Regions from separate parts of the Streptomyces sp. NPDC006365 genome, predicted to be linked through region 4. Evidence: riboswitches for the same ligand, from Rfam matches in the RefSeq annotation. Region 4 holds a riboswitch; each other region holds the start of a gene.
The links. Region 4 has a riboswitch for cyclic di-AMP ahead of ACFYO0_RS34355 (peptidoglycan DD-metalloendopeptidase family protein). Riboswitches for the same ligand answer to the same signal wherever they lie in the genome.

Region 1 (7,124 bases), on a different contig from region 4:
GCCGACAGCCCCGTAGAGCACCGGCATCGGAATCGGCACCTCGACCGCGTAACGCTGTGTGGCTGTGCCGCTGTACCGCTTTGGTGCCGGGCCGCTGTGGCGCTCGCGCGGGTGGGCATCCCCACATCCCCCCCACTCGCAACACTCACAAGGAGTTTGTCTTGCTGCACCAGAAATCCGCCCTGCGCGTCGCCGCGCCCGTCGCCGTTCTCGCGCTCGCGCTGACCGCGTGCGGTGGCGGGGAGGACAAGGCCGACGCGAAGAAGCCCGCCGGCAAGGCCAAGGCCAAGGGGGCGGCAACTCCGGCCGAGGCGGCCTCCGGTGGCGAGATGGCCACGGGCAAGAGCGCCGAGGGCAAGGTCGAGGAAGAGGCCGGCAACGTCACCTACGACATCACCGCGCAGAAGGTCGACGTCGGCACCGAGGCCGAGGCCCAGGAGCTGGTGCAGGACAAGGCGGAGGCCAAGGGCCTGGTGCTCGCGGTCGCGCACGTGAAGTTCACGCACAAGGGGGGCCCGGCCCTGACGTCCGACTCCGACGCGGGCGAGGGCACCACCATCTGGGCGGACGGCAAGCGGGGCGCCCTGCTCATCGGCGCCTCCGACGACGCGCCGGGCTGCGAGGACCCGTACGACGTCGAGAGCTGGAAGACGGGCGAGAGCCACACGTTCTGCGAGTCGTACCTCATCCCGGCGAACGCGAAGGAGATGGAGGTCCACTGGTCGGAGGAGGACGGGGAGCCGTTCATCTGGAAGTTCCCTGGCCAGTAGGGCGGTTGGCGGCACGGCAGTCGATGACTTCGTGACAGCCACGGGACTTCACTGCCGTGCCGTGCTCTTCGCCATGCCGATCTCCCACCGACATCCATCGACTTTCATCGACTTCCATCGAAAGGACGACGTATGAAGAGATCCGCTGCCCCGGTCGCTTGTGCCCTCTCCGTCGCCGTACTCACCGGCCTGACCGCGTGCGGAGGCGGTGACGCGCAGACGGACGCGGCGGCCGACAAGCCCAAACCCGAAGCCACGGCTTCCCGGGCGAAGGAAGTGAGCCCGGCCGAGCGCCTGGCGAAGCTCGTGATCGTCCCGGCGGACGTCCGCGGCTACAAGGTCGAGAAGAGCGACGAGGAGTTCCTCTTCGCCAAGTCCCAGGACGAGGTCACCCTCGACAAGAAGGTATGCGCCCCACTGGCGTACGCGATGAACCAACTCCCCGTCGGAGAGCCGCAGGCCGACCTCAAGCGAGTGACTTCGAAGGACATCAACAGCCACACGTACGTCACGCTCAACGCCTATGAGGCCGGCAAGGCGGAGTCGACCATGGCCGGCCTCGCCGAGGCGGTGGACTCCTGCGGCACCGGCTTCACCGCCAAGGCGAACGGCAACACGAGCACGTACGACTCGGTCACCGCCGAGAAGGCGGACCCGGCTGGCGACGAGTCGCTGGCCTTCAAGTCCACGTTGGCGTTCAGGGGCGTCACCCACACGGTCCACTCTGCAGCCGTACGCCGCGACGACGTGATCGCCGTCTACTACGCGGTGAACGGCTGGGCCATCGCGGACTCCAGGCCCAGCGACACAAAGGTCTCCCCCGTCGTGGCCAAGGCGCAGAACGCGAAGCTTGGTTGATGGGTGCGTGCGGCACCGGCCTCGGGTAGCTGGCTAGCCGGGGCCGGACGGTGCCACTGATCATCCTTACGAGTGAGCCAGCGGCATATTCCATTCCGGCTTGACGTGCCGTCACTACCGTCCGCCGCCACATGGTCAGCTCATCCCACGAGGCGATGCACCGCCTCTTCCAGGAGGACCCCGGCGCCTTCGCGCGGACCTTCCGGACCCTGGATCTCCCGTTTCCGGACCCCGTAGCGGTGTCTCTCATGCCCACCGATCTCACGGAGATCAAGCCACTGGAACGGCGCGTGGACACGCTCCTCAGGCTCGACACCGCCTCCGGCGAGAGCCATCTGCTGGTCGTCGAAGCCCAGGGCAAGAAAGACCCGAAGAAGCACGCAAGCTGGGCTTACTACATCGCCCACCTCTATGCGAAGTACCGCATCCCGCCGGTCCTGCTCGTCACCTGCCAGGACAAGGCCACCGCCACCTGGGCCTCCGAACCCATCACGATCGGGCCCAGGCAGTGGCGCACTCTCACACTGCGTCCCCTCGTCCTGGGCCCGCACAACGTCCCCGCCATCACCGACCCGTCCACCGCGGCCCGCGACATTCCCCTGGCGACACTGTCTGCCATCACTCATGGCAAGGACGACAACGTCGCTGCCATACTGAAAGCCCTGGCCGCCGCGCTGAAGACCGTCGACGAAGAGACCGCGAGGATCTTCGCCGAATTCACCGAACTCGGCCTCGGGACCGCCCCGGCCGCAAAGATCTGGAGGCAATTGATGTCCGTCGACCTCTCCTTCTTCCGCTCGGAGACCTCCCAGCGCCTGCGCGCGGAAGGCCGCGTCGAAGGTCACGCCGAGGACATCCTGCTGGTCCTGGGCGAGCGTGGCGTCGAGGTTCCGGACGGCGTACGCGCGCGCATCATGGAATGCACCGACCTGGAGACCCTCCGAGCCTGGCTGAAGCGCTCCGTGACGGCCGCCAAGGTCGAAGATCTGTTCCGGGACGCGAAGGGCGACGAGCGACGGTGAATGTCCCGGCACCGTCAGAGGGCCGGGCTTCCCCCGGGCGCCGATCGGCCGACCCTTGGGGCGCGCTCAGCCGATCCGGTGACGAGGCCGCCCCGCAGGTCCAGACGCCCGATCAGTAAGGGCCGTTGACGTTGTCGATCGAGCCGTATCGGTCGGCGGCGTAGTTGCAGGCCGCCGCGATGTTCGCGACCGGGTCGAAGGGGTCCATCGACGTACCGGGCACGTGGTAGGCCCTGAAGGTCGGATCGATGGTCTGCAGGAGGCCCTTGGACGGGGTCCCGGCCGCGGCGTTGGAGTCCCAGTTGTTGATGGCCTGCGGATTCCCCGACGACTCACGCATGACGTTGCGGTGGATGCCGTCGTACGAGCCCGGAATCCCATGCTGGGCCATGACGTCCAGCGCCTCCTTGATCCAACCGTCCAGGTCGTTCGTGTACGTCTTCGCGGCGGCGGGGGTGGCAGCAGGCGCCGCGGACTTGGCTGCAGCCGGGGACGCGGTCGCCTTCTTCGTACCGACCGTCAGGGTGAGGCCCGGCCTGATCAGCGAGGGGTTGTCACCGATGACCGCACGGTTGGCCTTGTAGAGCTTCTGCCAACCGCCGCTCTTGGGGTGCTTCTTCGCGATCCTGATCAGGGTGTCGCCCTTGACCACCTTGTGCGTGACGAGCTCGACCTGCGGAACCGCGGCTTGCGCAACCTGTGCCACCTGCGCCGCCGGCTGGGCGGCGTGGGCGCCGGTCACCCCGACGAACGGGAGCGCGAGCGCGGCCCCGCCCGTTCCTACGGGGACGACGACGCGGGCGATGCGGCGGGCTTTCGGACGGCGGTGCTTACCTCGTGCGGGCATGGCGAATTCCTCTCCGGCGCCTGCGAGGTGAGCTGTCGGGTTCGGGCGGGAGATGCCCGGCCGCACGGTGAGTACGACTTCACCCCAAGCCGTTCCGGTGCCCGGATCGGCGACTTACCTGGGTCCCCCGCTCCTGCCGTAGCGCGTGGATGAATGGGGTTCCGGGGCGGCGGCAGGATTCGGCGTTCCGCCCGGATCGACGAGAACGTATGCGAGAGCACACACCCGAAACAAGCCCCGAAATCCCGGTGCGCCCCTTATGAACTAGCCAAAACGAGGGGGAAATCGCCCGATTACTCCGGAACGCAACCTTCAACTTACGTTCTGCAAAGCAGAAGTTGCCGAGACGGGACTTCAACACCCAATCCACCCGAACGTGACCCATTTCACGCGATCAAGCACCATCAAGCCTGAACAAAGCGGCAATGGAGGCAAGTCGGGCATTGCGCCCGTGGGGAACGGTCCGGCTTTGAGCTTGAAGGGGAGGCCGGAGCACCGGTGTTCGGGGGGCCGCTGAGGCGCGGGCCATGGAGCACAGCCTCGGCTACGTCGACGTGCTCGGCGGATGAGGTTGCGTACACGCACGTGGCGTACAGCGGCTGCCCTCAGGCAGGCAGATCTACAAACGTTACAGATCGCCCGTAATGTGTCACAACGGGGACATCGGCTCAGTCTCGCAACCGAGCCGACGCGAACTCGAATAGTTCGTCCAGCCCGATGGCGCGAATGCCCATGATTCCTCCACGATCAGCTGCACTTCGAGAGGGCAGGGGCGGACGCGCCCAGCCTGATGCGCGGGTGAGGAACAGACACGGTTTCAGCTTTCCCGGGGCCGCTCATTCTTCGGATCCCAGCGCACCCACGGCAGCTCGTGGCGCCAGCCCTCGCGTCGGGCAGCCCAGTCGAGCAGGACCGGGACCACGAGTTCCTCACCACCCCGGTCCGAGGGCAGCGACACCTCGGCACGGTAGTGCGTGTGAGAGCCACCTTCCCGGTACTCGACCACGACGGTGAGGTCGTCGTTGAGGGCGACCTGCAGGTAGTGCTGGCCGACCTCTGGTACGTCGAGTCGCTCCAAGACGAGGAACCGGCATCGCAGGTTGAGCGCAGCGTAGAGCCTCTGGATCTGCCGCTCGGAGGGGTCGTCCCAGGTCTCACCGGTCTCGTCGGTGACGCGTAGCCGCGCCTCAGCCACGGAGGCGCTTCTCTGCGAACACCAGCAGTTCCTCAAGCTCAACGCGGTGCGGTTCCGCCCTTTCGGGGTCTCCGGACAGAACCCAGGCACCGTCCCAGTCGACTCGAAACACCTGGCCCCGGAAATTCTCGAACTCGACGTAACTTCCCGGCGCACCGTCGAGTAGCTTGATTTCGCGGTACAGAGTCTCCGGCTTTGCCAGGACTCCGTCCGGGCCATCCGTTCCTCCCTTGGTCACGGTGTTGTCGTACCGCATCTTGAGGAAGGGCACGGGACCCCTGTCGAGGTTGGCCGGAGTGAGAACCCTGATGAAACTCTCGCGCGCGTCGTCGAGCGAGTACCGGTCCGGGGCGGCGAATTCACACGCGTACCCAGGAAATACCGCCCATGTAACCTGCTGGAGTTCTGGCAGCTGGACCTCGTGATAACGATGCACACCAGGCCGCGCGACTCCGACGACATCGAATTCACGCTCAGGAAACCTGAATCCAGTAATGGTGTTCAGCAAGACATTACCCGCGAGCGCACGAGAACCGTCCTCCCGCGCAGCCGCCAGGATGGCGCCAACCAGCGCTTCGTCGTACGAATCACGGGCGTTGACCTGGAAGAGGTACTGCCCGTCCGCACTGAGAGCCGCAGCGAAGTCCAGTCCGGGTGCGGGCGACCAACGCCAGCAATCCGGGATACCCGGAAACTCTTCGACTCCTGGAAAACCGGACACAACAGCGGCCGGATCCATATGAACCTCCTTTACGCACCCCTGCACGAGTAATTCGGCCCAGTGTCCTGACGGTATCGCGGAGCGCGCTGACCGTCACGGCCATTGTCCGCCCGGGTCATCGGTTCCATATCGGTTGTGTCATTATACCAAGCTTCACGGTCCGCATAACTGCTGTTATGACCCGTTTCATTCCAATGTTCGACGACACGCGGGTTGTGGTCGTACGTGAGAATGGCCGAGTCTCCCGGAATTACTTCGCCCGCGTTGTTGCGCCAGGTGAGCTGATCCCTCGGAATTCTGTTTCCGTTCTCGTCCAATGGCCATCCGTTGGCCGCACGGCCCTCGTCGGTGAATCGCGTGACCATGTCTTCGTGGGTCTCGGGCCAATACCCGTGTGGATACTCCGACGACCGGTTGTGCTGCGTCGCCGGAGCGTCGGGGTCCCTCTCCCACCGCCCGAGACCGTTGCGGGGCTGCGCCAGGCCCAGCGGGTCGATAAAGAACAAGGGGTGCGGGACGTATCCGTAGTGATTCGGCTGCGGGGCGAGTCCCAGCGGGTCGGGGGTGACATAACGTGCGTTCTGCGGATCGTAGTACCGCGCAAAGTTGTAGTTCCAGCCGGTCTCGGCATCGGCGTACTGTCCGGGAAACCGCAACGGGCAGTCGACTTCCGCGCCGGAGACCGCAGGAAGTGGGGCGGATGCCAGCTCGCATCCCCACAACTCCGTCCTGCGATGCCATACCAACTCGCCCTCGTAGCTGACGAGTTCAGTAGGAGTGCCGATCGTGTCCGTGACGACACCATGGCAGCGGACCCCGCTCGCATCTCGGTCTACCTGGGCCACGGAACGATGCGTGCCCGAGAAGTAGTCCCAGGCCGTGGCTCGCTCATCGTGGGTGATCTGCTCAGCAACACGGGTGCCATCCCAAGTGAATCGGGTTTCCTCGATCACCTTCCCGTCGGTATCCAGGCGCGCCTTTGCGCAGCGCCGTCCGGTGGGGTCGTACCGATAGCGCCATTGGTCGCCGTCCGGCGTGACGGTCGAAGTAAGCCTGTCCTGCGGGTCCCAAGCGAAAGTGGCGATGCGCTTCTGTCCGTTGAGGAGCCGCTTCACAGTGCGGACGGGCCGCCCTTGCCGGTCGTATTCGTAACTCGTGCGCCCCGACCTCAGCAGCCTGCTTCCGGTGTACTCCCTCGTCGTTGGAGCGTCACCGGCCGAAGGGGCAGTCGACTCGCGGACGTTGCCGAGGCCGTCGTACGCGTAGGTCTCGGTCCAGTCGCGCGCGCGGACCGTGGTGACGCGTCCGGCGCGGTCGAGGTCGAATGCGCGTTGTCCGGTGGTGAGTTCCGCGATCCCGGAGAGCAGCCCGTCCGGACGGTAGGTATACGTCCGTTCCTGCAGGAGCGACTCGCCGGCCTGTCCGGTGCCGCGGATCGACTGCCCAGCCAGGCGCCCCATCGCATCCCAGGTCTGGGTGAGCGTCGCTGCGGCCCCGAACTCCCGGCTGAGCTCCCGTCCAAGGGCATCGTAGGTGAACGCGATCCTGTGTCCTGCGGCGTCCAGCGAAGCCGGGCGCCCAACGGCATCGTACGTCCAGGTGGAAACGATCCCGCTGGGAGTACGGCGCTCCGTGCGTCGCCCCAAAGCGTCGTACGTGTACGTGGTCTCGGCACCATCCAGTACCTCGCGCACCAGGTGCCCCCGGGCGT
Region 2 (7,124 bases), on a different contig from region 4:
GCGCTGGTGCAGCGTGGGCGGGAGAACGGGATTCCGGTACGGGAGCTGGGTGCGTCCCAGATCGCCGAGTACGAGCCGGAGGTCCGGGGGCTTGCCGCCATTCATGTCGCCACGACTGGCGTCTGCGACTTCGTGGGCGTCGCGCGGCAGCTCGCGGAGGCCTCGGGGGCGCAGATTCGGTACGGGGCGGAGGTCACGTACATCGACCGGCGGCCCGATCTCGGGGTCGCTGTACGTACGGGCGACGGGGACGTCGTACGCGCGCGCGTGCTGGTCAACTGCGCGGGGCTGCACTGTGACGAGATCGCTCGTCTTGCGGGGGACGAGCCCGGGATGCGGATCGTGCCGTTCCGGGGGGAGTACTACTCGCTGACGCGGCCCTGGCTGGTGAAGGGGCTGGTGTATCCGGTGCCGGATCCCGCGTTTCCGTTCCTCGGGGTGCATCTCACGCGCGGGATCGACGGGGGCGTTCACATCGGGCCGAACGCTGTGCCGGCGTTGGCCCGTGAGGGCTATGACTGGCGGACCGTGCGGGCTCGCGAGCTGGGGGCGACGCTTGCCTGGCCCGGAGCCTGGCGGATAGCTCGGCGGCACTGGCGGTATGGCGGGGGTGAGCTGCGGCGGTCTTTGTCCAAGGGGGCGTTCGCCGCGGCTGTGCGGCGGTTGTTGCCCGCGGTTACGCCGGATGACCTGGTTCCGACTTCTGCGGGCGTCCGCGCCCAGGCGGTCCTTCGGGACGGCACTTTGGTGGACGACTTCCTTCTGCGGGAAGGACCGCGGACGGTACATGTGCTGAACGCGCCGTCCCCTGCGGCCACCGCTTCGCTTCCGATTGGGCGTGAGGTGGGGCGGAGGGTTCTGGAGGCGTTGGGGTGACCGCTGGGGTTTCTTTCCCCAGCCCCGCCCCTTCCCGAAACTGGGGCTTCGCCCCAGGCCCCCCCAGGGGTGGGGGTGACATGTCGTGTCGCGGCTGCGGGACCGTTGTGGCTGGTCGCGCAGTTCCCCGCGCCCCTGAGGGGCGCTCCCGGAACCGTCAGTCATCATGCTCAACAGCCACTACGTGCCCGCACTCTCCCACCGGCGGGAGGGGACGTGGGCCGGTGCGTCGTATGCCCGTCGCGTAGGTTCTGTCTCAGGCCACCCGCGCCTTGTGTGAGAAATGGGCCGTATGCCCACCCAGCGACGGGCTGACGCACCGGCCCACGGCCCCGACCCACCGACCACCCAGGGGCGCGGGGAACTGCGCGACCAGCCACCCACAAACCCGCACCCGACAACGAACCCACCCGCCCAACCGCCGGAGGCAACCCGCTCCGTAAAATGAACCGCACTGTGTCTGAGCGCCAAAACACCGAAGAACCCCGCCGTCCCCACCCCCGCGCCAAAGGCGAACCCCGCTTCCCCGACGGCCCCCGCGCCGACCCCGCCGGGTCCCACTTCGAGCGGCGGATCCGTAGCTTTCAGCCGCGGCGGAGTCGGGTCACGCATGGGCAGGCCGACGCCTTGCAGCGGCTCTGGCCCAAGTGGGGGCTGGATATCGATGGCCGGCGGAAGATCGACCTCACCGACCTGTTCGGGAACGACAAGCCCGTCGTGCTGGAGATCGGGTTCGGGATGGGCGAGGCCACCGCTCAGATGGCCGCCGAGGATCCCGCCACCAACATTCTCGCCGTCGACGTGCACACCCCTGGCCAGGGGAATCTGCTCAATCTCGCGGACCGACACGGGCTGTCCAACGTCCGGGTCGCGAACGGCGACGCGATCATCCTGCTCAGAGAGATGCTCCAGCCGGACTCCCTGAGCGGACTGCGCGTGTACTTCCCGGACCCCTGGCCCAAGAAGCGCCACCACAAGCGCCGCCTGATCCAGCCGGACTTCCTCACACTCGCCGCGTCCCGCCTCAAGCCCTGCGCGCTACTGCACTGCGCCACGGACTGGGAGCCGTACGCCGAGGTGATGCTCGAAGTCCTCACCGCGCACCCGGACTTCGAGAGCAGCCGGCCGGGCGGCGGTTTCGCGCCCCGTCCGGACTTCCGCCCGCTGACCCGTTTCGAGAGCCAGGGCCTGGACAAGGGACATGTGGTGCACGACCTGCTGTTCCACCGCGTGCCGCACAGCACCCCGCACAACGCCCCACCCAGCACCCCATAAAGCCCGCCCGGATCCAGCGAACCCAGCGGAGCGCAAACGTACCGTCGCAAGCCCAGCCCCTCCCTGGTTAGGGTCGATGTTGTGGCCACCAGTCCCCCGTATCCGGCGTACCCGGCATACCCACCACCACCCGGCATCCCCGCCGGAGGCACCCGGCGGCATACACACTGGTGGCGCCGCAAGTGGGTGCGCTACGGCGCGCTGATCACCCTGCTCGCCCTCTCCGGTCTCGTCATCCTGGCCCTGGTCCGCGAACAGACCGGCACAGAGGGCTTCTTGGTGGGCCTTGGCCTTGCCGTGCTGCCCGTCCCGCTGCTGATCGCCGCGTTCCGCTGGCTGGACCGGGTCGAGCCGGGGCCCTGGCGGAACCTGACGTTCGCGTTCGCCTGGGGCGCCTGCGCGGCGGCGCTGATAGCGATCGTCGCGAACAGTTTCGCGACGCGTTGGATAGCCACGGCCACCGCGGATCCGTCGAGCGCCGACACGATCGGCGCGACGGTCATAGCGCCCGTCGTGGAGGAGAGCGCGAAGGCCGCCGCGGTCTTACTTGTCTTCCTGTTCCGCAGACGGGACTTCACCGGGATCGTCGACGGCGTGGTGATAGCCGGGGTCACCGCGACCGGCTTCGCGTTCACCGAGAACATCCTCTACCTCGGCACCGCCTTCGGCACCGACCAGCTCAGCGGCGAGGACGGTATCGCCTCCGTCACCGCCGCCACCTTCTTCGTACGCGTGATCATGTCGCCCTTCGCGCACCCGCTGTTCACCGTGCTCACCGGCATCGGCTTCGGCATCGCGGCGCTCTCGGCGGAACGCCAGCACATACGACGTGTACTGCTGCCCTTCGCGGGCCTGCTGCTGGCGATGGGCATGCACGCCCTCTGGAACGGCTCGTCGACCTTCGGCACGTACGGCTTCTTCGCGGTGTACGCGGCGTTCATGGTGCCCGCGTTCGGCCTGCTGACCTGGCTGGTCATCTGGACACGGCAGCGCGAGCTCGGGACGGTGCGCGCCGAGCTGCCCGCGTATGCCATGGCGGGATGGCTGACCGTTCCCGAGCCGTTCGTGCTCGGCTCGATGAAGGCGCGGCGACTGGCTCGCGAGTACGCCACGTATCACGGCGGGCGCCCGGCGGGGCGGGCCGTCGCGGAGTACGAGGCTTATGCGACGTCCCTGGCGTTCCTGCGCCACCGGGGGCGCCGCGGCCGTGCGGGCGCCGATTTCGTCGTACGGGAACGGGAGTTGCTCCACGAGCTGTGGGCCCGCCGCGAGCTGGCCCGTCCCGCGCTGGCGTACGCGGCCCGGTCCACGGCTCCGCTTCCGGTGCCGCCGCCGTGGCCTGCGTACGGGAACGCGTACGGGCAGGCGTCGCCCTTCCCGGCGTATGGCCCGTCGTACAACCCCTACCGAAACTAGGCGAAAAGCAGGACGCCATCCGCTTCTCGTCCGAAAGCGGATGGCGTCGAAGAGCCGACCTACGGGTTTACGGGTTGAGCCCCTTGCTCCGCAGCCAAGCCATCGGGTCAATTCCGTCGCCGCCCGACGTCTTGACCTCCATGTGGAGGTGCGCCCCGGTGACGTTGCCGGTCGCGCCTACCCGGCCGATGACCTCGCCCGTGCTGACCTTCTGGCCGACGCTGACGCTGATCGAGGACTGGTGGGCGTACCAGATCTCCGTGCCGTCGTCGAGCTTGAGCTTGGTGAGGTAGCCGTACGAGCCGTTCCAGCCGGCCTCGGTGATGGTGCCGCTGTGGACCGCCTTGAGCGGCGTACCCGACGGGGCGGCGAAGTCCAGGCCGGTGTGGCTCCCGGAGGACCACAGGGCGCCGGACTGACCGAAGGTCGAGGTGATGGTGTACGAGGATGTCGGCAGCGCGAAGCTCCTGGCGAGCTCGGCGAGGCGCTCCGCCTCGGCCTTCTGTCGGGCCTCCTCCTCCGCCTTCTCCTTGGCGGCCTCGGCCTTGGCCTGAGCAGCTTCCCGCTCCTTGGCGGCCTGCTCGGCGGCCTTCTTGGCGGCGGCGGTCGCCGCGGCCTGCCTGGCCTCGCGGTCCACCTGGTCCTGCTGCCGCTCGGCCTGCAGGATGATGCGGGCGCGCAGGGCCTCGCCCGCGTCGGAGTTGCCCTGCTCAGCGTCCGCCGTGCTCAAACCGGCCTGGGTGAGCGGTGTCGCGGAGCCGACCTCTTCCTCGGGTTCGTCCGAGATCAGGGGAAGGTCGGGAAGGGTGATGGAGACCGGCGGCTTGCCGGTCTGCGCGCTGGCCATGCCGCCCGCGCTGACGGCCGCTATGACCCCGACGCCCAGAACCGTGGAGCTGCGCGCAAGGCCTCCGCCGCGCTGCTTGCCGACGCGGTGCCTGCCGCGAACGGGCTTGAGGGAATCCTCGGTGGGGTTCCACTCCTCCCAGGTCTCCTCGTCCTGGCGTTTGCCGTAACCGAATGAGTCGGGCTGCTGCTCACTCGGCGCGAACGAAGTCTGCGGGGCAGGGCGGTTGGACGCCACGTAGGCGCACTCCTTTCCTTCCTTGTCGCCTACCGGGTTAGCTGACGGGTTCGGAGCAGGAAGGTCTCCTACGCGCGTCGCTCACGGTGTCTCCACCGGTAACAACGCCCGATTCACCCCAAGTTGGTGGTTCCCCGGTTCCCTTGCAGGATTCGGCGCGTGCGCACGGAGCCGACTCTTGTGACGGCTGGGACGACCGCGCTGCGTTATCGAACGTTAATAGAGGCAGGCACCGGATTCCAAGCTGTTCCGGAGATTCGTTGGCAGTCTTGGCCTGGACTTTCGGGTCACGAGCGGGATGAATCGGGCGAGTTGACCCTGACTCACGGGTAATTCACTGCTGTGACTTCTGTTGACAATGTTTCAGTTGCTAACCGGAGTGAGTTGATTCGATCACTACCGGTGATATTGAGGCCCCGCAGGCATCAAGACCCGGGGCGGTTCAAGAACCCGCCTCACGGCCTCCTGACCGCCAGCAGCGCCATGTCGTCCGTCGCACCGCCGACCCCCGTGTGCCGGCGGACCTCCTCCACGAGCGTGGCGAGCAGCGCCCGCGGTCCGTGGAAGGCCCGGCCCGAGAGGCACTGAGAGGGGTTGAAGAAGACGCCGTGCCGGTCCCGGGCCTCGGTCACCCCGTCCGTGAAGAAGAGCAGGGTGGCCCCGCCGGGGAACGGGACCTCCTGCGCCCGGTCGGGCCACGGGCCCAGCTCGCCCATCCCGAGCGGCAGTGCGGGGTCCTCGGACCGCAGCGTGTCCAGCGAGCCGTCCCCGTACAGCAGGAGCGGCCAGGGGTGACCGCGATGGACCAGGCGTACGACGGCGTCGGCGTGCGGGAGCTCGGCGAGTACGGCGGTGGTGAAGCCCTCGACTGCCTCGAGGCCGCCTCGCCGGGCGGCCTCGCGCACCAGCGCCCGCTCCAGCCGCTGCGCCACCGCCTCAAGGGTCGCCTCCTGCTCGGCGGCCTCCCGGAAGGCCCCGATGAGCACGGCAACGGTCGCCACCGCGCCCATGCCCTTCCCCCGTACGTCACCGACGACGAGCCGTACGCCGTGCGGGGTGTCCTGCACGGCGTACAGGTCGCCCCCGATGAACGCGTCCGCCTGCGCCGCCTCGTACCGCGCCGCGATGTCGAGCCCGCCGATCCGTTCGGCCGGTTCGGGCAGTACGGCGCGCTGGGCCGCCTCCGCGATCTCGCGCGCGGAGGCGAGACGTTGGTCACTGCGGCGTACGAGGCGGTTGATGGCGAGGGCGAGCACGGCGACCGCCGTCGCGGTGGCGATCTCGGTGGCCGAGCCCACGTCGAAGGGCCCTCTGATGTGCAGCAGGGACAGGGCGGCGACGGCCACGACGCCGGTACGCAGCGTGTTGCCGAACGTGGAGAGGGGCGCGGCGACGAGCGGGGCGACCGTGAAGAAGGGCACCGCGGTGAAGGGGGGCGGGGTGAGGAAGTCGTAGCAGACGCCCGCGATGATCAACAGCACAGGGAGCGCACGGACGAGAGTCCGGAGGTCAGTGACCCTCCGCCCACCAGTCTCCATTTCTCCGGGCCCCACCACTGCTCTCCCGCCCTTCACCGCGCTCCGTCACAGGTTTCCCGGCGGGTGGTCGGGGGGCGACCTGTGCGGGCCGAGTGGGTGAGCGGGCCATCGGGACAGGACCCGTCGGGAACCCGGAAAGCACTCAGGGCCGGAACCCATAGGTTCCGGCCCTGAGTGTTCAGTAGCGGGGACAGGATTTGAACCTGCGACCTCTGGGTTATGAGCCCAGCGAGCTACCGAGCTGCTCCACCCCGCGTCGGTAAAACCAGTGTACGCCATCCGCGGGACGCTCAGCACACGCGTTTTCACCGCCTGCTGTAGGTTCCGGGTCCGCGTTAGCAGTGTCGGTCGATCTCTAGCAGTCGGCTAGCAATCTTCCGGGTCGCGTTAGCAGCACCTGACGGGGCCGGCCTGCTGGCGGACCCGACGACCCAGCTGCTGGGCGAGTTGCCGGACGAAGAGGAGTCCACGGCTGTCGCCCTGGGGCTGCTCGAGCAGGCCGAGGCGGACGAGATCACCCAGCGCTTCCAGCATGTCCAGGAAGTCCTCTGCGGCTACCGGCTGGGCTCGCAGGAGCTGGCTCAGGAGGGCGAGCCGCAGCCGGAGTACGCCCCGGGCGGCCACGAACCTCGCTGCCCACCGGATCGACGAACCCGTGCTCTGGGAGCCGCCCACCGAATGGTGCGACTGGACCGACTGGCCTGGGGCTACCCCCGAACAGATTTCCGGCAGTGACCTCGACACCTTGATCGCCGACCGGCCCCCGGCCGAGGAGACGGCCGCCGCCCTCGGACTGACCACAGAGCACGTCCGGCTCTACTGCGACGCCACCGGCACCACCCAACCGCCGCCCCCTCCCGCATCCCCCGGCCTTGGCCGGCGTCGGCCTCGACGCCGGCTGCTCGGCCCGGGCTTCCTCCGCACCACTCACTCCA
Region 3 (7,124 bases), on a different contig from region 4:
GTCCGCGCGGTTGCCCGAGGAGATGAACGTCGACACTCCCGTCACGCCCGTGACGCCCCCGCCGCGCCGCTGCAGCCGGGACAGCAGCGCGATCCCGATGGCACCGGACTGCGCGAACAGACCGATGCGTCCGGCCCGCGGCATCTCGGGCGCGAGCGAGGCGTTGAGCCGTACATCCGGTGCGGTGTTGATGACCCCGAAGGCGTTGGGTCCGATGATGCGCATGCCGTACGCGCGCGCGTGACGCACGAGTTCACGCTGGCGCTCCCGCCCTTCGGGGCCGCTGTCGGCGTACCCCGCGGAGATCACGACGAGCCCCTGCACGCCGTGCTCACCGCAGTCGGCGACGGCCTGGGGGACGTGCTCGGCCGGGACGGCGACCACGGCGAGATCGACGGGGCCGGGGATGTCGCGGACCGAGCGGTACGCCGCGACCCCGCCGAGCTCCTTCTCCTGCAGGGCCCTGTTCACCGCGTACAGACGTCCGCTGAACCCGGCCCCGCGGAGGTTGTCGAGGACGCTGCGCCCCACTCCCCCGGGTGCGCGGCCCGCCCCGATGACGGCGACCGAACCAGGCGTGAGGAGCCGGGCCACGGACCGCGCCTCGGCCCGCTGCTCCCGGGCCCACTGCACCGCGCGTGAACGGTCGGTGGGCTCCAGGTCGAACTCCAGGCGCACGACGCCGTCTTCGAAGCTGCGCTGCTGCTGGTAGCCGGCGTCCGTGAACACCTTGATCATCTTGCTGTTGGCGGGCAGCACCTCGGCGGCGAACCGGCGGATGCCGCGCTCTCGGGCCACCGCGGCGATGTGCTCCAGCAGCGCGGAGGCCACGCCGCGGCCCTGGTGGGCGTCCTGCACGAGGAAGGCGACCTCGGCCTCGTCGGCAGGAGCAGACGCGGACAGACCCTCGGCGTTGATGCGGTCGTAGCGTACGGTGGCGATGAACTCGCCGCCGACCGTGGCCGCGAGTCCCACCCGGTCCACAAAGTCGTGGTGCGTGAAGCGGTGGACATCCTTTGCGGACAGGCGCGGGTACGGCGCGAAGAAGCGGTAGTACTTCGACTCGTCGGACACCTGCTCGTAGAAGCTGACCAGGCGGTCGGCGTCGTCGGCCGTGATCGGCCGGATGCGCGCGGTGCCGCCGTCGCGCAGCACGACGTCGGCCTCCCAGTGGGCGGGATACTCGTGCCGGTCCGACGAGGTCTGCATGGGCCCCAGAGTACGGCTCGTGTCCGACAATGGCGCGAGCCCGTGCGGGTGCCCGACTCGGGCCCCCGCACGGGCTCCTGGCCTCCGACGGGCTCGACACCCTCTCGGGGACGCTTCACGGTATGGGATAGTGGTCTAGACAACCTGAGACACCTGAAGGGCAGCATCACATGGCTGAGCGCCGCGTCAACGTCGGCTGGGCCGAGGGCCTCCACGCCCGCCCCGCCTCCATCTTCGTCCGCGCGGCCACGGCCGCCGGCGTCCCCGTGACGATCGCCAAGGCGGACGGCAACCCCGTCAACGCCGCTTCCATGCTCGCGGTGCTCGGCCTGGGCGCCAAGGGCGGCGAGGAGATCGTCCTGGCCTCCGACGCCGAGGGCGCGGACGCCGCGCTCGACCGCCTGGCCAAGCTGGTCGCGGAGGGACTTGAGGAGCTGCCGGAAACCGTGTGAGACCCCTTTGCGCCTGAACCGGCGCGCTCTCGCGGACCTGGTTGCGCGCCGTCGGGGTTCCTCAATTGATGGTCGCTGCGGTCGTCGCATCAAAAACGCCGTCCCGCACATGCACCAAAAGGGCTCGCCCAAAATACCGGGCGGGCCCTTTACAATTCCAGATTACAGGCAGCAAAAATAATGCCCCGCGAATTACTCCCCTTTGTATACGGCGCCACTGTTAATGCCGCACGCTCGCCGTGTTTACGGGGTGTTGCGAAGTCCTCACACGCTCCACGCGATCACCGCGCTCGGGAAAGCGCAGCCGGTGCGCGGCCGTCGCCCGCTCGGTGTGCAGGGCCGTGATGGCCCGGGCCCGCTCGCTGTCGCCGCGCGCGACGGCGTCCACGATGCCGCCGTGCTCCGACCAGGACTCGGCGGGATGGGCCGGCGCCTCGACCGAGTACATCCAGGCGATCTTGTGCCGCAGCTGGGTGAGCATCGAGGTCAGCGCGGGGCTGCCGGAGGCCTGCGCGAGCGTCTCGTGGAACCAGCCGCCCAGCGAGCGCAGATCCTCGCCCTGGCCCCTCCTGGCCCGCTCCTGCCCCAGCCTGACGAGGCCTCGCAGCACCTTGAGGTGCGCCTCCGTCCGCCGCTGCGCGGCGCGCGCGGCGCCCAGCGGCTCCAGGAGCATGCGCATCTCCAGGAGGTCGGCGGCCTCCTGCTCGGTGGGTTCCGCGACGCACGCGCCCGCGTGGCGGCGCGTGACGACGAAGCCCTCCGCCTCCAGCGTGCGCAGCGCCTCCCGCACGGGGACCCGCGAGACGCCGTAGCGACGCGCGAGCAGTTCCTCGGTGAGCCGGCTGCCGCGTTCGTAGACACCCGCGACGATGTCGTCACGGATCGCCGTGCATACCGAGTGCGCGGGAATACGCATGACCGGACCTCCGCCTTAATCCCCGCGAAACGCGGTTGATTGACGCTCGTTCGGTGACTCTATTGCAGAGAGCCGGAAATTCCGATGGCGGGCCGGAATCCATGGAGTTTTTTTGGACACATAGTCGCGCAGAACAGGCAGTCGTCCCGTCGGCATGCACGAAAGCCCCGGCTCGGTGAGCCGGGGCCTTAGGGAGGGTGCGGTGGAGCTCCCGAGCCGTCAGACGTTCACGCCGTGCGACCGGAGGTAGGCGAGGGGGTCCATGTCCGAGCCGTACTCCTGGGACGTACGCGCCTCGAAGTGGAGGTGTGCTCCGGTGACGTTGCCGGTCGCCCCGGAGAGGCCTATCTGCTGGCCCGGGGTGACGCTCTGGCCGACGGAGACGGAGAGGGACGACATGTGGGCGTACTGCGTGTACGTGCCGTCGTTCATCTTGATGACGACCTGGTTGCCGTACGAGCCCTCGAAGCCGGCCTCTACGACGGTACCGGCACCCACGGCGCGGACGGTGGTGCCGCTGGCGGCGTGGAAGTCGATGCCGGTGTGACTGCCGGAGGACCAGACGGAGCCGCCGGCCTTGTAGCCGGTGGAGACGTACGAGTCGCTGATCGGCGAGACGAAGGAGTTGAGCAGGCGCTTGCGCTCGGCCTCGCGGGCGGCGCGCTCCTTGGCCTCGCGCTCCGCCTTGGCCTTCGCCTCGGCCCGGGCCTTCTGCTCGGCGGCCCGCTTCCTGGCGGCCTCCTCGGCCGCCTCGCGGGCGGCGGCCTCCTCGGCGGCCTGCCGCTGGGCGTGGGCCTGGGCGTCGATCTGGTCGGCGACCGAGTCGCCCATGGTGACGGCCTGGGTCAGCCCTGTCTGCTTGACCGAGGCCGGGCCGGCGAACGCCGGGGCGGCCAGGGTGCCGATGACACCGGTGGTGGCGAGCGTCGCGACGCCCACGGTCCTCGAGGACGTGCGCTTCGTACGGCTCGGGCGACGGTGCTTCCCGGTGGCGCGGGTGAACGCCATGAAGTGGCTGGTCCTTTCCTTCCTTCTCGCCTACCGGGTTAGCTGACGGGTTCGGAGCAGGAAGGTCTCCTACGGACTCCCTCCAGGAGGGCGCCCGATTCACCCCAGGGACTGCGGTGGGTCCCCGGCTCCCCTGGCTCGCGCCGTACGGGGACTCGGCGATGACTGTCCGGTGCCGCGGATGCGGCGCACTGCCTGACGAACAGCCGGACCGACGCTAAGCGGGCCATCTCTCAAACAACAAACGGATGACGGCTTTTGTAGCGCACGCCACAGGGCAGACACACAACCTCCATACCAACTCCCAACCAATCCAATCAATTTGGACAAAGAAGGACCCTGGAGGCCCATAAGCCTCCAGGGTCCCCGGAGATGTGGGGGCGGCTCTACTCGGCCGGGACCACACTCACCTCACCGATTCCGAGGGCCTTGACGGGCTCCTCGATCTGGGCAGCGTCCCCGACGAGGACGGTCACCAGACGGTCCACCGGGAAGGCGCTCACGGCGGCCGCGGTGGCCTCCACGGTGCCCGTCGCGGCGAGTTGGCGGTACAGCGTCGCCTGGAAGTCGTCCGGCAGGTGCTGCTCGACCTGGTCGGCGAGCGTGCCGGCGACGGCGGCTGCGGTCTCGTACTTGAGCGGCGCCACGCCCACGAGGTTCTGTACGGCGATGTCGCGCTCGGTGTCCGTCAGGCCCTCGGCCGCGAGCGTACGCAGCACCTTCCAGAGGTCGTCGAGCGCCGGGCCGGTGTTCGGCGTGTCCACCGAGCCACTGATGGCGAGCATCGCGGCGCCCGTGCCGTCCGGGGCGGAGCGCAGCACCTGGCCGAACGCCCGCACACCGTAGGTGTAGCCCTTTTCCTCGCGTAGGACGCGGTCAAGACGCGAGGTGAGGGTGCCGCCGAGGCAGTACGTGCCGAGCACCTGGGCGGGCCACACACGGTCGTGCCGGTCGGCGCCGACGCGGCCGATGAGCAGCTGTGTCTGGACGGCTCCGGGACGGTCGACGATGACCACGCGGCCGGTGTCGTCGGCGGTCACCGGAGGCACGGGACGCGCCTCGGCCGGCGAGCCGGTCCAGGCGCCGAGCGTCTCGCCGAGCATCGCGTCGAGGTCGACACCGGTGAGGTCGCCGACGACGACCGCGGTGGTGGTGGCGGGGCGTACATGCTTCTCGTAGAAGGCGCGTACGGCCGCCGAGTCGATGCTCGCAACCGTCTCCTCGGTGCCCTGGCGCGGGCGCGACATGCGCGAGGTCGCCGGGAAGAGCTCCTTGGAGAGCTCCTTGGCGGCGCGGCGGGCCGGGTTGGCGGTCTCGTGCGGAATCTCGTCGAGCCGGTTGCGGACGAGGCGTTCGACCTCGCTGTCCGCGAAGGCGGGCGCCCTGAGGGCGTCGGCGAGCAGGCCGAGCGCCTTCTGGAGCCGCGACACGGGGACTTCGAGGCTCAGGCGTACGCCCGGGTGGTCGGCGTGCGCGTCCAGCGTGGCGCCGCAGCGCTCCAGCTCGGCGGCGAACTCCTCGGCGGAGTGCTTGTCGGTGCCTTCGGAGAAGGCACGCGCCATGATCGTGGCGATACCGTCCAGGCCCTTCGGCTCAGCCTCAAGCGGTGCGTTCAGGAGGACTTCCACGGCGACGACCTGCTGGCCGGGGCGGTGGCAGCGCAGCAGCGTCAGGCCGTTGCCGAGCGCACCGCGCTCGGGCGCCGGGAAGGCCCACGGTTTGGCCTCGCCGGCCTGGGGCTGGGGGTGGAAGTCCATGGTCACGGTGGCCTCGGTCACTGGGCGCTCTCCTCGTCGGTGGCGGTCTCCTCGTCGGTGGCGATCGGCTCGTACACGAGCACCGCGCGGTTGTCGGGGCGCAGGCGGGACTTGGCGGCCTCCTGGACCTCTTCGGCCGTGACGTCGAGCACGCGCTGTACGGCGGTCAGGGCAAGCTGCGGGTCGCCGAACAGGACGGCGTACCGGCACAGTTCGTCGGCGCGGCCGGCGACCGTACCGAGCCGGTCCAGCCACTCGCGCTCCAACTGGGCCTGGGCACGCTCCATTTCCTCGGCCGTGGGGCCCTCCTCGGCGAACCGGGCGAGCTCCTCGTCGACGGCCGCCTCGATGACGGGGACCTCGACATCCCCGGAGGTCTTCACATCGAGCCAGCCCAGGGAGGGCGCTCCGGCCAGGCGCAGCAGACCGAAACCGGCAGCCACAGCCGTACGGTCCCGGCGCACGAGGCGGTTGTAGAGGCGGGACGACTCACCGCCGCCGAGGACGGTCAGGGCGAGGTCGGCCGCGTCGCACGCGCGCGTGCCGTCCTCCGGGAGCCGGTAGGCGGCCATCAGCGCGCGCGCCGGGACCTCCTCCTCGACGACCTCACGCAGCTGCTCCCCGATGGTGTCCGGCAGGGAGCCGTCGCGCGGGGCGGGCTTGCCGTCGTGCCCCGGGATGGAGCCGAAGTACTTCTCGACCCAGGCGAGCGTCGCCTCCGGGTCGATGTCGCCGACGATCGACAGGACGGCGTTGTTGGGCGCGTAGTAGGTGCGGAAGAAGGCGCGCGCGTCCTCCAGCGTCGCCGCGTCCAGGTCGGCCATCGACCCGATCGGGGTGTGGTGGTAGGGGTGGCCCTCCGGGTACGCGAGGGCGGTCAGCTTCTCGAAAGCGGTGCCGTAGGGGACGTTGTCATAGCGCTGGCGGCGCTCGTTCTTGACGACGTCCCGCTGGTTCTCCATCGACTCGTCGTCGAGCGCGGTGAGCAGCGAGCCCATACGGTCGGCCTCCAGCCAGAGGGCGAGCTCCAGCTGGTGGGCGGGCATGGTCTCGAAGTAGTTGGTGCGCTCGAAACTGGTCGTGCCGTTGAGCGAACCGCCCGCGCCCTGCACCAGTTCGAAGTGGCCGTTGCCCTTCACCTGGCCCGAGCCCTGGAACATCAGATGCTCGAAGAGGTGGGCAAGTCCGGTGCGTCCCTTGACCTCGTGGCGTGAGCCGACGTCGTACCAGAGGCACACCGCCGCGACCGGGGTCAGATGATCTTCGGAGAGCACCACGCGCAGGCCGTTGGCCAGGCGGTGCTCGGTCGCTGTCAGCCCGCCGGAGCCGGCCTCGGCGGTGGCCGTGTGACCCATGGGCATGTACGTCCCTTCGATCGCGGAAAACTGCTGAATTCCTGCTAGTCATGCCACTGTATGCAAGCGCGCTGACAGCTGGCGAAGTTCCCGGAACGGCTACGCCGAGAGCGAGCGGGCCGGTGCCCGCCCGGACCCCTGTGCATGGGGCGTGGTCCGGGTTGTCAGTGCGGCGGTCCACAATGGAGCTCGTCAGAACCCGTTCATGCCCCGGCAGACACTGTGAAGGAGTCGCAGCAGCGATGGCCCGCCGCAGCACGAAGACCCCGCCGCCAGACGACTTCGAGGAGCGCATCCTCGACATCGACGTCGTCGACGAGATGCAGGGCTCCTTCCTCGAGTACGCGTACTCGGTGATCTATTCCAGGGCCCTGCCGGACGCCCGTGACGGTCTCAAGCCGGTGCACCGCCGCATCGTCTACCAGAT
Region 4 (7,124 bases):
CTGCGCGAGCCCGCGCTGCGGGACGTCGCGCGAGACCTCGACCGCCAGTGGAAGGCCGCGCTGACCGAGGTCATCACGGAGGGTGTGGCTGCCGGTGAGTTTCAGTGCCCTTCTCCCATGGATACGGCTCTGCGACTCACCGCGTTTCTGGACGGTCTGGCTGTCCAGATGACGGCGTATGAGGGCGCGGTGTCTCGAGCCCGCACGCAGCAGTGGGCGGATGAGGCTCTGGCACGCGAACTGCCTCCGGCGGTTGAGCAGGGGCGCCCACGGGGGTAGTGGGTTCGGTTCATGGGCGGGTACGGGTTGAGTGTGGCTGGTCGCGCCCCGCGGCGGAGCCGCTAATGGGCCGCGGGCCGGTGCGTCGTTTCGATTCAGGGGCGCGGGGCTGTGACATTGGCGGCTCCGCCGCGATGGGGGTCCCCCCGCTCATGGGGGTCCCCCCGCTCATGGGGGTCCCCCCGCTCGAGCGAAGTCGAGAGTGGGGGAGAAGTCGAGAGTGGGGGAGCGACAAGCCACGACGCACCCGCAGCCGCGACACGACGTGTGACCCCCACCCCTGGCGGGGGGCCTGGGGGCGCAGCCCCCAGCTTCGGGAAGGGGCGGGGCAGGGGAAAAGAACCCCTCAAACAGCGGACCGCATCCGCAACTTGATGTCATCCGGCGAAAGGCTCCCCTTGGCCACCACCCGATCCCCCGACGACTCCCCCCGAAGCCGCCGCCCAATCCACGGCACCAGGTACTCCCGGGCCCAGTGAATGTCGTCCCGCCGCACCTCAAGCGTGCCGCGCGGCGGCAACGGCGGCCACGGCTGCTCCGGATCCGCGGGCACCGACAGCCCAAGAACCTGCCCGGCACGGAGCGCAACCCGGGTGTGCCCCTCCGGCGAGAGATGCAGCCGATCACCATCCCAGGCCCGCCGATCCTGAATGGTCTTCAACGACCACAGGTCGAGCACAGGACACCCGTACCGATCCGCAATCGCCCGCACATGCCCGTTGTACGTAGCGATCTTGCCGCGCAAGTGCTTGAGCACAGGCACACCACGGGTGTCGAAGCCGGTCGTCACAAGCACCGTGCCGACAGCCGACGTGAGTTCGGCAACGGCACGCTCGAAGCGAGAAGCGACCTCGTCGGGATCGGTGCCCGGCCGAAGGATGTCGTTACCGCCCGCGGAAAAGGAAACCAGATCCGGCGCCAGCTCCTTCGCGCGCGAAAGCTGGTCCTCGACGATCTGGTCGAGCAGTTTCCCCCGGACGGCGAGGTTGGTGTAGCCGAAGTCGCCCTCAGGCCGCCGGTCGGCGAGCAGCACCGCGAACCGGTCGGCCCAGCCGACGAACGCCCCGTCGGGGCCGGGGTCGCCGACGCCCTCGGTGAAGCTGTCCCCCACCGCCACGTACGACCCGATCACTGATCTGCTGAGTTCATTCGAATCGTCTGCCACATCGACCCATGATTCACCTTTCGATGTGAGCTACGCGACCGTAGGAAAGGGTTGACGGACGGTGAGATAAGCCACGCGTAAAGTCCCGGTCAACTCGGAATACGCAGCTTCCACACCCGGAAGTCCGCGATCCGGAAATGGCTCCACACGGTCCGGAACGCGAAGTGCCCGCTCGTGTACGGCTCCGGGTCGGCGTAGTCGAAGACGAGCCGCCCGTTGTTCCACCACTGGACGGTCGAGCCGTGCGAGACGATCCGGACGCGGTGGGGGCGATTCGCCACGAGCAGGGGCTCGGTGTAGTCGTGGATCAGCGGCCGGACGCCGGCCTGGCCCACGTAACGGCGCAGCCGCGTGGTCGTGTTGTAGTTCGCGCCGTAGCCCGAGTAGTACGTCTTGAGGTAGTCGTACTCGTCGAGGGCGCCGCCGCGTTCGGTGGCGAAGAGGTCGTCCGGGGAACGGACGTCGACGGCGTTCCAGAAGTTGTTGAGGTCCGACACCCGGTCGTTGACACCGCCCGCGGAGACCGGTGTGGCCGTGTACTCGATGACGTACGGTCCCACGAACTTCCGCTTGAACCAGACCGTGGCGCCGCCCGGCACATCGATCTCCATGACCCCACGGGAGGCGGTGACACTGCCACCGTCCTGCAACTCCGTTACCCACTGCCCAAGTCCGTGCCGGAAGCCGTCACGAGCGATGAGCCGTCCTCGGCGGAGGCGCGCCGACGCACCCGCGGCGTGCGCGCTCGCAGTGCGCGCAGGGCCGAGACCCGCGAGGGCGGCACCGGCGGCCAGGGCTCCGAAGGCTCTACGGGTCGTCATGAAGCGTCTCCTTGGCTGGCGTACGACGGTCGTGCTGATCCGAGGCCTGTGCTGATCCGACAGACAGGCAGAAAGCGCTTACCCGGAGATCTTGACCGTCAGCCCCCATCCCTGTCGACCCCGGAACAAGCCGAAGGCCGGACCCGGGGGATCAGGGGTCCGGCCTTCGACGCGAGAGGGAGACGCGCTCCGCTCGCGGCACTGCGCTGGTGACGTCAGACGGAGACGCCGTTCGAGCGCAGGAACGCCAGCGGGTCCACGTCCGAGCCGTAGTCCGGCGTGGTGCGGATCTCGAAGTGCAGATGCGGACCGGTGACGTTGCCGGTCGCACCGGAGAGGCCGACCTGCTGACCCGCGGTCACAGACTGCCCCTGCGAGACAGAAAGGGATGAAAGGTGAGCGTACTGGGCATAGTGGCCGTCGCTGAGCTTGATGACGACCTGGTTGCCGTATGCGCCGCCCCAGCCGGCGGAGACGACCGTGCCCGCACCCACGGCCTTGAGTGAAGTGCCGGTCGCGGCGGCGAAGTCGACACCGGTGTGGTAACCGCTGGACCACATGCCGCCCGACATTCTGTACGGGGTGCTGACGGTCGCGCCCTCGACCGGCATGGTGAAGCCGCTCGAACTGCTGGGCGCCTCGGCCGCCTTGGCGGGCGTAGCCTTCTTCGCGGACGCCTGGGGGGCCTTGGCCGCCTTGGGAGCCTTGGCCTCGTTGGCACCCGAAGGCGCGGCGGCCTTCTTGCCGATCGTCAGCTTCTGGCCCGGGTGAATGAGCCCCGGGTCACTTCCGACCACCTGGCGGTTGTCCCGGTAGAGCTTTTTCCAGCCACCGCTGACATTCTGTTCGCCGGCGATCTTCGAGAGAGAATCGCCCGCCTTCACTTCGTACGTCCTGGTCGCGGCCTTCTTCTCCGCGGCGACCGGAACGGACTCAACAGCCTTCTGGGAAACGGATTCGGCCTTATTGGAAACAGACGCGGGCGCACTCTGCGGAGTAGCGGCCTGTGCGCCGGCCGCTCCCAGCAAAGGCAGTGCGAGAGCGGCGCCACCGGTCGAGGCAACGGCGATCGAGCGGGTGAAACGCGCGGACTTCGGGCGGCGGTGCTTACCCTTCGCGGGCATGGCGAATTCCTCTCCGGCGCCTACGAGGTGAGCTGTCGGGTGCGAGCTGGAGATGCCCGGCCACACTTTCGCGCGGCTTTACCCCAAGCCTGTTCCGGAGACCGGAACAGGCGTTGTACCTGTGGGTCCCCCGCTCCTGCCGTGTACGGATCGGTGTGCGGATTACGGGCGGCGGCAGGATTAGGCGTCCGCCCGGATTGGTGGCGAACGTAAGCGACTAAGACGCACAGGGACAAGCTTTGGGTTCCCTATGTGCCCCATTCTCTTGATCCTTGACCGAAATCGCCGTCACCCTCCGTGAATCACCGATCTCCCGCCTTCCCGAAATCCCCTGTAAACACGCCTGAATTACGTGAGCATGGCGACAGCGGAACGTCACGAATATGACGCTGCTCACGCACCACTGATTCAGGAGTCCCTATTGCAGAGCGAGTTGGAATGAAGGCACTCCAATGCGGACACAACTCTCAGATGCGACGCAGTCGGAAAACTGCCGCATCAAGGTCGCCGCGCAAGCCGGTCCGCAGTCCGTGATGCAACAACACCGCACCTCTGTGCAATTCGCCCGTTTCGAGGCATTCGTACGTCGCCGCCGGGTCGAGTCCCCGCAGTCGTACGGGCGCCACGGGCTCCCCGTAATGCTGAGCCTGGAGCCAGGCAAGCACGACGGCCTGGTCCTCATGGACGTACTGCACGGCGCTCAGCCCGCCCTGCGGCGCCCGTAGCCGGTAGAGGTCGCCACGCTGCACGAGGGGCCGGATCTCCTTGTAGAGCGCCACCCAGTCCCGCGCCTCGGCGAGTTCCTCGTCACTCCACTCGGTCAGGTCGCCACCGACCCCGAGCACTCCGGCCATGGAGCTCACAAAGCGGAAGCGCAGCGAACTCACGCGTCCGTTGAGCTGATTGTTCGGGCTGTCGGTGACCCAGGCGGCCATGGCCCGCGCCGGGTGGATCTGGCTGAAGCCGTGCTGGATGGCGAGCCGGTCGAGCGGATCGGTGTTGTCCGAGGTCCACACCTGGTCCGTACGCGCCATGACACCGAGGTCGATCCGGCCGCCACCGCCGGAGCAGGACTCGAAGGCGACACCGGGGTGCGCGGTCCGCAGCCGGTCCAACAGACCGTACAGAGCGTGCACATGGTCGACCCAAAGCCGCTGCGGATACGCCTCGCCGGGCCAGCCGGCGTCCGTGAAACAGCGGTTGAAGTCCCACTTCACATAGTCGATCGGGGCACTGGAGAGCAGCCCGTGAAGCTGCTCCCACAGATACTCCTGGACGTCTTCGCGCGCTAGGTTCAGTACGAGCTGATTACGGAACTCTGTCTGATTTCGTCCTGATTGATACTGAATCCAGTCGGGATGCTCCCGATACAACTCGCTGTCCGCATTGACCATTTCCGGCTCGACCCAGATCCCGAACTGCATGCCGAGGGCGTGCACGTCGTCCGCCAGCGGCTTGAGCCCGGCCGGGAAGCGGTCGGGGTTGGGCGTCCAGTCCCCGAGCCCGGCCCGGTCGCTGGTCCGCTTCCCGAACCAGCCGTCGTCGACCACGAAGAGTTCCACGCCCATCGCCGCGGCCCGCCGGGCGAGCGCGCGCTGCTGCTCCTCGGAGATGTCGAACTCCGTGGCCTCCCAGGAGTTGTAGAGCACGGGCCGGTCCTGGTCCGCGTCCGGGATCACATACGTCCGCTGGTACGCGTGCCAGGCCCGGCTCGCCCCGCCGAAGCCGCCATCGCTCCACAGGCCCGCGAAAACCGGCGTGACAAAGCTCTCCCGCGGCTCCAGCCGCACCAGGCCGGAGTCGTCGTACCCGGCGCCGCCGGTGATCTGCACGCGCGCGTCCGGGAGTTGGGCCACGGCGATCCGCCATGAACCGGACCAGGCGAGCGCGCACCCGTACACCTCACCGTGCTCCTCGGTCGCCGCACCCTCGACGTCCAGCGCGACCCACGGCAGATGCTGGTGCCCGGTGTGCCCGCGCCGGCTGCCGATGACCTTCTCACCGTAGGTGAGGTCCGTTCGTACGAGCTGGGACTCGGCCGCCCAGCGCCCGTGCAGCTGCGACAGCCGCCAGCCCTCGCGCTCCGGCAGCGTCCAGGTCGCGGAGTCGGCGCGCAGGACCTCCAGGGTGGGCCCTTCGTTGGCGAGGGTCACCCAGCGCTCGACGACGTCGGAGGCAGGGCGCATCCGGTAGTGCAGCGTGATGCCGAGTCCGGAGTCGGAGAACCGCAGCCGCAGTTCGGCCCCGTCCGATTCATCGGATTCATCTACTTCGTACGTTTCGAAGCGCCACTCCGTGCCGCGCCGCTCGTCCGTACGCACGGACAGCGCCGGCCGTACGAAACGGGGGCCGCCCTCGACCGGGTACTCCTCGTGACCGTCGAGCGGGGACTCGAAGCCCCGGTACTCCGGTCCGGGACGGGCGGCCAGTGCCTCGGCGTCCGCGAGCGCGATGCGCGGACCCCAGTGCAGATGCAGCAGCTCGTCCTGGTCCGTGAGCCGCAGGGCATAACTGCTCGTGGGCCCCGAAAGCAGCCACGTACGACCGTCTTTGCCGATCTCCACCATCAAGTCCTCACAGATCCGAACAAGCTCGCTCAAGCACAACATCATCGCAGGCGCCCGCGCCTCGCCCGCACCGCCTGTGGACGACGCACCGGCAGCGCCTGTGGACAACTGATTGGCCCACGAATGCATGTCGTATCGTCGAGTGGCGCCCCGCCGACAACAGCGTCGGCCGCCGACTGGGAGGAGCCCCCGTGACGCAGCAGGTCCCGTCGACCGAGCCCGAGCTGACCGGAGTGCGCAACTTCCGTGATGTGGGCGGCCTGCCGACCGAGGACGGCCGACGCGTGGCGCCCGGACTGCTGTTCCGCAGCGGCCACCTCGCGCACGCGACCGAGGAGGACGCCGCGTTCCTCGCCTCGCTGAGCCTGCACACGATCTTCGACTTCCGCAACGAGGCGGACAAGAAGCTGGAAGGGCCGGACATCGAGCTGGCGGGCGTGCGGAATGTGAACCTGCCGCTGACGGATCCGGCACACGGCGCCGAGTTCTGGACAATGGTTCGCGACGGCGACCTGGACCAGCTGCGCATGATCCTCGCGGACGGCAAGGCGGCAAACCGGATGATCAGGTCCTACCGCTCGATCATCAAGGAGCGCACTCCCGAGCACTCGCGGGTGCTGCACGCGATGGCCGAGGACAGCGTGCCCGTGCTGATGCACTGCGCGGCGGGCAAGGACCGCGCGGGCCTTTCCGTAGCCATCACGCTCCTCGCCCTCGGCGTCGAGCGCGAGGCCATCGTGGCGGACTACCTGAAGTCGAACGCCCCCCACCGCCGCTACAAGGTGCGCCGCAGCGGCTCCGCGTCCTCGGCGTACTCCCCCGAGGTGATGGAACTGCTCAGCCCGCTCTTCGACGCACGCGCCGAGTACCTCGCGGCGGCGTTCGACACGATCGATGAGACCTGGGGCGGCGTCGACACCTACCTGGAAGAAGGCCTTCGCGTGACCTCGAAGACGCGGGAGCGGCTCCGGGAACGCTTCCTCGGCTGACCGCCCGACAAGCTGATCACGCGTCTGCCGGCCCGTTGCCTACGGGTTCTGCGCACCGAGCGTGAACAGCAGGTAGATGAAGGCCGCGAAGAGGTGCCCGACGGCCACGTAGATGATGAGCCGCACCCACAGAGCACGCGGGAACTTCTCTTCCATGTCCCTCATGAAGTCGCTCCGGG

Region 1: linked by a shared signal. The riboswitch ahead of ACFYO0_RS29110 (transglycosylase SLT domain-containing protein) and the one ahead of ACFYO0_RS34355 (peptidoglycan DD-metalloendopeptidase family protein) in region 4 are both predicted to bind cyclic di-AMP.
Region 2: linked by a shared signal. The riboswitch ahead of ACFYO0_RS15940 (M23 family metallopeptidase) and the one ahead of ACFYO0_RS34355 (peptidoglycan DD-metalloendopeptidase family protein) in region 4 are both predicted to bind cyclic di-AMP.
Region 3: linked by a shared signal. The riboswitch ahead of ACFYO0_RS39825 (M23 family metallopeptidase) and the one ahead of ACFYO0_RS34355 (peptidoglycan DD-metalloendopeptidase family protein) in region 4 are both predicted to bind cyclic di-AMP.

What each region holds. Positions count from the first base shown of each region.
Region 1 covers NZ_JBIAHS010000012.1:112,982-120,105, reverse strand. The annotation lists gene ACFYO0_RS29125 (hypothetical protein) at 162-770, shown strand; gene ACFYO0_RS29120 (hypothetical protein) at 903-1,628, shown strand; gene ACFYO0_RS29115 (hypothetical protein) at 1,760-2,650, shown strand; gene ACFYO0_RS29110 (transglycosylase SLT domain-containing protein) at 2,763-3,497, opposite strand; cyclic di-AMP (ydaO/yuaA leader) riboswitch at 3,502-3,651, opposite strand; gene ACFYO0_RS29105 (hypothetical protein) at 4,315-4,692, opposite strand; gene ACFYO0_RS29100 (hypothetical protein) at 4,685-5,431, opposite strand; gene ACFYO0_RS29095 (DUF6531 domain-containing protein) at 5,443-7,124, opposite strand, start outside.
Region 2 covers NZ_JBIAHS010000004.1:578,767-585,890, reverse strand. The annotation lists gene lhgO (L-2-hydroxyglutarate oxidase) at 1-876, shown strand, start outside; gene trmB (tRNA (guanosine(46)-N7)-methyltransferase TrmB) at 1,321-2,151, shown strand; gene ACFYO0_RS15945 (PrsW family intramembrane metalloprotease) at 2,233-3,567, shown strand; gene ACFYO0_RS15940 (M23 family metallopeptidase) at 3,635-4,651, opposite strand; cyclic di-AMP (ydaO/yuaA leader) riboswitch at 4,663-4,819, opposite strand; gene ACFYO0_RS15935 (PP2C family protein-serine/threonine phosphatase) at 5,107-6,189, opposite strand; tRNA gene ACFYO0_RS15930 (tRNA-Met) at 6,372-6,445, opposite strand; gene ACFYO0_RS15925 (hypothetical protein) at 6,577-6,813, opposite strand; gene ACFYO0_RS15920 (hypothetical protein) at 6,845-7,124, shown strand, end outside.
Region 3 covers NZ_JBIAHS010000023.1:24,006-31,129, forward strand. The annotation lists gene ACFYO0_RS39810 (GNAT family N-acetyltransferase) at 1-1,209, opposite strand, end outside; gene ACFYO0_RS39815 (HPr family phosphocarrier protein) at 1,380-1,661, shown strand; gene ACFYO0_RS39820 (GntR family transcriptional regulator) at 1,882-2,577, opposite strand; gene ACFYO0_RS39825 (M23 family metallopeptidase) at 2,797-3,585, opposite strand; cyclic di-AMP (ydaO/yuaA leader) riboswitch at 3,598-3,756, opposite strand; gene ACFYO0_RS39830 (M16 family metallopeptidase) at 3,972-5,363, opposite strand; gene ACFYO0_RS39835 (M16 family metallopeptidase) at 5,360-6,703, opposite strand; gene ACFYO0_RS39840 (DNA topoisomerase (ATP-hydrolyzing) subunit A) at 6,940-7,124, shown strand, end outside.
Region 4 covers NZ_JBIAHS010000017.1:4,578-11,701, reverse strand. The annotation lists gene ACFYO0_RS34370 (TetR/AcrR family transcriptional regulator) at 1-279, shown strand, start outside; gene ACFYO0_RS34365 (SGNH/GDSL hydrolase family protein) at 626-1,411, opposite strand; gene ACFYO0_RS34360 (DUF6250 domain-containing protein) at 1,534-2,265, opposite strand; gene ACFYO0_RS34355 (peptidoglycan DD-metalloendopeptidase family protein) at 2,481-3,389, opposite strand; cyclic di-AMP (ydaO/yuaA leader) riboswitch at 3,394-3,555, opposite strand; gene ACFYO0_RS34350 (alpha-galactosidase) at 3,857-5,956, opposite strand; gene ACFYO0_RS34345 (tyrosine-protein phosphatase) at 6,148-6,945, shown strand; gene ACFYO0_RS34340 (DUF6126 family protein) at 6,985-7,110, opposite strand; gene ACFYO0_RS34335 (helix-turn-helix domain-containing protein) at 7,107-7,124, opposite strand, start outside.